DNA from 3 places in the Brevibacillus ruminantium genome. Region 1 is predicted to be linked to each of the others. Evidence: riboswitches for the same ligand, from Rfam matches in the RefSeq annotation. Region 1 holds a riboswitch; each other region holds the start of a gene.
The links. Region 1 has a riboswitch for S-adenosylmethionine ahead of NDK47_RS05355 (2,3-diketo-5-methylthiopentyl-1-phosphate enolase). Riboswitches for the same ligand answer to the same signal wherever they lie in the genome.
Positions count from the first base shown of each region.

Region 2: another riboswitch for S-adenosylmethionine. It lies ahead of NDK47_RS02345 (sugar ABC transporter substrate-binding protein); the one in region 1 lies ahead of NDK47_RS05355 (2,3-diketo-5-methylthiopentyl-1-phosphate enolase).
Region 3: another riboswitch for S-adenosylmethionine. It lies ahead of NDK47_RS02975 (methionine ABC transporter ATP-binding protein); the one in region 1 lies ahead of NDK47_RS05355 (2,3-diketo-5-methylthiopentyl-1-phosphate enolase).

Region 1 covers NZ_CP098755.1:1,105,804-1,108,001, forward strand. The annotation lists gene NDK47_RS05355 (2,3-diketo-5-methylthiopentyl-1-phosphate enolase) at 1-885, opposite strand, end outside; SAM riboswitch class I at 1,047-1,145, opposite strand; gene NDK47_RS05360 (sigma-70 family RNA polymerase sigma factor) at 1,394-1,915, shown strand; gene NDK47_RS05365 (anti-sigma factor) at 1,890-2,198, shown strand, end outside.
Region 2 covers NZ_CP098755.1:438,114-440,311, reverse strand. The annotation lists gene NDK47_RS02350 (sugar ABC transporter ATP-binding protein) at 1-65, opposite strand, end outside; gene NDK47_RS02345 (sugar ABC transporter substrate-binding protein) at 145-1,170, opposite strand; SAM riboswitch class I at 1,299-1,419, opposite strand; gene NDK47_RS02340 (S-layer homology domain-containing protein) at 1,493-2,198, opposite strand, start outside.
Region 3 covers NZ_CP098755.1:570,525-572,722, forward strand. The annotation lists gene NDK47_RS02970 (Ger(x)C family spore germination protein) at 1-737, shown strand, start outside; SAM riboswitch class I at 829-946, shown strand; gene NDK47_RS02975 (methionine ABC transporter ATP-binding protein) at 1,030-2,043, shown strand; gene NDK47_RS02980 (methionine ABC transporter permease) at 2,047-2,198, shown strand, end outside.

The DNA.
Region 1 (2,198 bases):
GGACGGGAAGAGCACCAGGTCCGCCCCGGCGACTCTCATAAGCTTGCCCAGCAATAGCGGCGTCGCGATTCCGTAATCGGGCGAGGGGTAAAATGCGCCTGCCAACGCGGGATGCGCCATGATTGGCACCTGGATGTCCGGATCTGCGGCAAGACGGTGAAGCGCGTCGTAGCCAAAAGCGAGCACGTTGAACAGCAGGCAGTCCGCTCCTGCGTCAACAGCGCGCTTGGCACGTTCATTCAGGTCGTGAATTGGACCGGTGAGATTGGCTGCGTACAGAACAGCTTTGCCTGTTTCCGCCTCCGTTTCCCGGGCAATTTGTTTAAAGGCACGAATGCGCTCCAGAAAAGGTGCGCGGTCGTCTGCAAAAAAAATCTCGTCATCCTTGACCAGATCGACCCCGCCGAGTGCCTGGGCGCGAAACTGTGTTTTCAAATCGTCAAACGGCAATCCCAGGCAGGACTTGAAAATGCTCATCAGCAGGGGGCGATCGTGAATGCCAAGTCGCTCACGCAGACCGCTGATGCCGTATTTTGGTCCGGGAAAAGAAGAGAGAAGCGAGTCCGGGAAATCGATATCGACCAGCTTGATTTTGCCGTCCATGGATAATTTGCCGAAGATGCCGGTCAACAAGGAAGGAATATCTGCCGTAAAGTTACGGAGCGGGTAGCTGACGGTAATCAGACCGCGGCTCTCGCCATTTTCTGCAGTCTCCAGCACCTGGGAGCTGACTGCTTCTCCCAGATAGGGCTTCAGTTCTTCCTGTTTGGCTGCGGGCAGATCAGTCCAACTGCCGACGGTCATGCCGACAGCGATGGCTTCCGCCTTTTTTTGCAGGTCTTTGGCCTGCGTCAGATAGGTAACGAGGATGCGCGGCTCACTCATTGAGAAACCCTCCTTTTCTTCACTGCATTACTGACTACCATGTGGAGAACACGTAAAAAGCCTCCCCTTCGCGAGGGGAGGCGTTCGTTCGGTAACGTTTTCGTCTCCTCTCATCTCTCGGTTCAGAGTCGAAACAACCCGACGTTTATCGCGGAGTACGACTCTCACCGTTGGAATTAGCACCGTTTCGCCTGCCAAAATGGAAAGCGCCGGTTGCCGGGCATCATAGGGCCAGTCCCTCAGCCAGCTCACGATAAGAGTGATATGTGTTTTTATGTGATTAGTCTAGCGATATCCCTAATCATAAGACGTTCGTAATCTTCAGTCAACCCTGCAATTGGTCGGGCAGAGATGAGGAGGCGAGCAGGATAGACTCTTTCTCAGTAGCCAGAATCGCGAGGCAAGACAGTTACCTTAGCCGGCAGAAGAATTCAGAAGAAAAAATGGGAAGGACACCTGAAACTTTTTGCAGAATCGAGCGTGGTATCAGGAGAAAGGGTGTGAAGGAATGAGAAAGGCAGGGGTGGAGGAGGTGTACCGCCTGCATGTCAACGATATTTACCGCTATCTCCGCAAACTGACCGGTGATGCCGGTCTCGCGGAGGATTTGACGCAGGAAACCTTTTTCCGCGCCTTTCAGCACCTGGATACCTATCGGGGAGAAAAGGTTCGCCCCTGGCTGTTCAAGGTTGCGTACCACGCATTTATCGATTGGCATCGCAAGCAAAAGCGAAAGCCGGAATACTTGACCGATGCATTTCCCGATCAGGCAGATCAGAGGGCAGCGAGTCCGGAGGCTGCGGTCGTTCTTCAAGAGACATTTGCCTCTGTGCAGGATGCGCTGGATGCGCTGCCGGAAAAACAGCGGCAGTCGCTGCTTCTCTATGCCGGGAAGCTAAGCTATGCGGAAATTTCGGATGTCCTCGGGATCGATGTAGCGGATGTGAAGCGGTCCCTCTATCGGGGACGTGTGAAGATGCGAAAATGGTGGAGGGATAATCAGGATGACAGATGCGGACAGGATGAATAGGGAGCGGGAAGAGATGCTCTTGGCGTATCTGCGCGGCGAGCTGAGCGCGCAGGAAGAAGCAGAGCTGCGGCAGCGCCTAGCCGATGATCCGGAGTATGCCGAGAGATTGGAAGAGCTACTGCTCGGAGAGGAAGAACCCTTGGAAAAAGGAAGTGACAAATCCTTGTTGGAGAGCTTGCCTGAAGACAAGCAGCGCGCGATCATCCGCCGGGGGAAGTGGAAAAGCAGGCTCTCAAATGCAGCCTATACGGTGGGAATTTCTCTGTTGATCGGGATTGCGGCA
Region 2 (2,198 bases), 670 kb from region 1:
ACGGATCGGAGCGCAGGCACACCCGAAAATGATTTGGATATGCCGTTCATTTGCAAGGTTGTCATGTCGGAAACCTCCCCTCTTTTAAGGAAGAAACCCGTTGATTCGCCATCAACGGGAAACAGCTAACGATTTATGCGTACATCACTTGCCCCACTCTTTTACGTACTCGGAAAGATCGGCCATCGTAATTTTCTTGTCTGTCGGCAAATCCTCGCGTTGAACCAGCACCGGGTTCAGCTTCACGTTGTCGGGCACTTGCTCGCCTTTGATTTTCTGGAAGACGGTTTGCGCCTGAATGCGTCCAATGTTGCCCGGGTCTACGGCTGCAGTGGCGACCCAGGAGGCAGCCGGGTCCTGAATGAATTGCAGGTCCTCATCGCTCAAATCAATCGAGTAGACTTTGATCTCGGTGCGTCCAGCCTGTTGAATCGCACGAGTCGCTCCTTTGGCGAACTCATCCCAGGACGCCCATACAGCAGTGATATCCCCTTTGTTCGGGTATTTCTTCAGGATCGCTTCCATTTGAGATTGTGTGTCCAGCGCTGTGTTGTTGGTGGCACTTCCGAAAGCAGCCACTTCCTTGATGTCCGAGTATTTCTTCAGGAAGCCTTCATAGGTAATTTGACGTTTTTCCATTGGAGCAAAGCCCGCTACCCAGATTTTCACGATGCTTCCTTTACCGCCGTTATCGGCTGCCAGCTTCTCCAGGCTCAGCTCAGCCAGCTTCTGGTCATCCTGCTCGACGACCGGCACGCCCGGCAGTTTGATATCGGTGTCAAACAGCACCAGCGGAATGTTTTGTTTGACGGCCTTCTCGGCACCCTGCTGCAGGGCTTCGGCCGTACCGTGGTCAATCAGAATGCCGTCAAATTGCTGATTGACTGCCGCATCCAGATTGGAAGCCATTTTCACGAGATCTGTATCTGCATTGAAGACGGACAACTCTCCGCCATTCTTCTCTACTTCGGCTTTCACACCGGCGATGTACTGGGCTGAGAAGGTACCGACGTTTTGCCGCATGATGAGAGCAATACGCTTGGGCTTCTCCCCGGAACCGCTGCCTCCTCCGCTATTTCCTGTGGAAGCGCTGTTGCCGCCACCGCAAGCCGTCAGCATCAGTGACAGAGACAGGACAAGTGCACCAATCACACCAAACTTCTTTTTCATATCGGAAAACCCCCTTTTAAAGATAAAACGATGCGCTTTTCAGTCCTGAAACCGGAACATGAAATCATTTTCTCCCACCAAAAAACCCCTTTCCAAATGAAAGGGGCAGAATTCCAACTAATTCGCACCTCTCATCTGTCAGGTATTTCTACCTGTTGGAGTTAGCACCTTGGCTCGAAAGATCGGTGTCTTTCGCGCTAGGTTGCCGGGCTTCATAGGGCCAGTCCCTCAGCCTTCTCTGGATAAGAGTCATATTCTTGTATCAAAACCTTTTGTATATACAGAATATAATCGCTGTTTTCCCCCCTGTCAACCGGCATTTTTATTTTTGCTGGTATTCGATCTTGGTTACCTGCCAGCCGTAATGATTGGACGAAGCTGGCTCCAACATGTAAGTGACCTGGTAGCTGCCCGTTAACGGATGCTGGTAGCTGCCCTTTGCCCAGAGACGGTTGGGATGGTTTTCATCTTTGTTCAGTGTCAGATTTCCCGCGTAGTCATGAAGCGGAAGCGGCGCAATCTCCTCCAGTGTGCGCTGGGCGCTTCTGCTGAAGAACTGGTCAATCTGCTCCTGATCTCGCTGCTGATAGGCCCGATCGGCTGCCGTCAAAAAGAGATTGGTGATCGCTTTTTGCTTTGCCGCAGTGTCATGGAACTGCTTGGGCGCATCGTTTTTACAGAAATCATAGAGACGTTTCAGAACAACCGCGAACTGGGCACGCGTCATCTGTTTATTCGGCTCAAATGTCTTTTCGCTGACAAAGAGGTTAAAGTCAGCAATCGCGGCCGCGTACGGAGAATCCGTATCGACGTATTTCCGATCTTGCTTCCACTGGTAATAGCCGGAAAAATAAGGCTCTACCTCATCTACTCGAAAGTTGGAGGTCCGCATCTTGTAGGGCGCAAGCACGTGGAAGAGAATCATGCTCGCTTCTTCCCTCGTCAGGGGCTTATGCAAATATTCATCAGACAGCCACCAGTCGCCATTCTTTTTCTGCGGCTGCTTCATGCCGCCGCGTTCGGATAAG
Region 3 (2,198 bases), 540 kb from region 1:
AGGATTTGCTCTCGACCAGGTTCGAAGCGAAAGGGAACGTCGGCATGTACCTCTATCGGATGATTGAGCACAACGTCGAGCAGGATAAAATTCCATCCCCGACACTGCATGAATTCATACGCACTTATTTTGGCGAGGGCATTGATCCATACCTTCCCCTTCTTGAGAAAAAGGGAAAAAACGTGGGGATTAAAGGAGTGGCCTTGTTTCGCGATGATAAGTACGTCGATTGGGTACCGCCGAAGGAAGCCTTTTTTATTAAACTGGTACATGAAAACTATCGAACGGCCACCTATGAGATGAGAACATCGCGGAAGCGCTTGGAGCTTGAGCCAAACTCCGGTGGAGACAAAGAAACGGATTTTCGGCTGGTATTTGACACCATCAGCAGCAAGGCAAGCATCAAGGTTGTCAGCCAGAAACCACTGATATTTGACGTCAAAATCAAATTGAAGGCCCGCATTCTGGAGATGTCGGAACCAGTAAAGCTGGAGAATCCGAAAATGACAAAGCAACTCGACAAGGTCCTTTCAGAAAATCTGAAACAAGAGCTGGAGAAGGTCGTTCGGAAGATCCAAAAAATGGGTGTGGACCCGTTTGGTTTTGGGGAAAGGTACCGGTCTCAAGTGCGGGGAGCGGGAAAGCTTTCACATGAAGAATTGCAAAAACGTTTTCAAGAGGCGGAGTTCCGCTTTCACGTAGATGCCGAGGTCATCCGCAATGGAGTCATGGATTAAATTCTCATTGACTTTTTATTTCGCGATAGCATATAATCCAATTTGTATCAAGACGGTACATTTCTATTAATTGAATCTAACGTAGATATTCTTCTTATCCAGAGAGGCGGAGGGAAAGGCCCTATGAAGCCCGGCAACCGGCTCATCGATCATTCGATGGGTGGCGCGGTGCCAATTCCTACAAGATGTAGATCTTGTACAGATGAGAAGGGTGGATGCGATCGTATATTACGGTGCAGCCCCTTTTTCGTATAGGAAAAAGGGGTTTTTATTTTATACGGGAGGTGAGCGGATGATACAGTTGCATGATCTGAAAAAAGACTACGTGGTCAACGGAAAGGCGATACCTGCTTTGCGAGGGATCGACCTTACGATCAAAAAGGGAGAAATATACGGGGTCATTGGACACTCCGGGGCGGGAAAAAGCACACTGATCCGCTGTATCAATCTGCTGGAGCGCCCGACATCAGGCAGAGTGATCGTCGATGGAGTCGATCTGACGAAACTGGACGAGGGCAAGCTTCAGGAGCAGCGCAGACATATTGGGATGATTTTCCAGCATTTTAACCTCCTGTCGTCCGCGACCGTAGCGGAGAATGTGGCTTTTCCGTTAAAACTGGCGAAGCGGCCCAAAAACCAAATTGATAAGAAGGTTAAGGAAATGCTGGAGCTGGTGGGGCTCAGTGAGCATCGGGACAAGTATCCGTCACAATTGTCGGGTGGGCAGAAACAGCGCGTTGGCATCGCCCGTGCACTGGCGAGTGACCCCAAAGTGCTGCTCTGCGACGAGGCGACCTCAGCTCTCGACCCGCAGACAACCAACTCTATTCTCGCTCTCTTGCTCGATATCAACCGAAAACTGGGACTGACCATCGTGCTGATCACCCACGAGATGCATGTGATCCGCTCCATCTGTGATCGGGTAGGTGTGATTGACGGCGGACATATCGTCGAAACCGGCGAGGTTCTGGAAGTGTTCCTGAAGCCGCAGCATCCGACGACACAGGAGTTTGTCGAGCAGGTAGCGGACTCCAGTGAATTGCGTAAAGTCGTTTCCCTGGAAAAAGCGTCGGGCGAACGGATGATTCTTCGCGTGACCTTCCTGGGCGAGCAAACCTACCAGCCGATCCTTTTTGAAACGATGCAGGAGACAGGGACGGTATTCAGCATCCTGCAGGGGACCATCTCACGGATGAAAGACACCCCATACGGTCAGCTCGTGGTCGAGTTGGGCGGGAATTCGGGCCAAAACAACAAAGCGATCGAGACACTGCGACAGCGCGGGCTGGAAGTGGAGGTGATATAGGGCATGTCGTTTACAAATGTGGATTGGACAGAAATATGGAAGGGCTCAATTGACACACTGACCATGCTCGGGTTCTCTACCTTGTTCACGGTCATTATCGGACTTCCGCTGGGAATCCTGCTATTCCTGACGTCCAAAGGACAACTGCTGGAAAA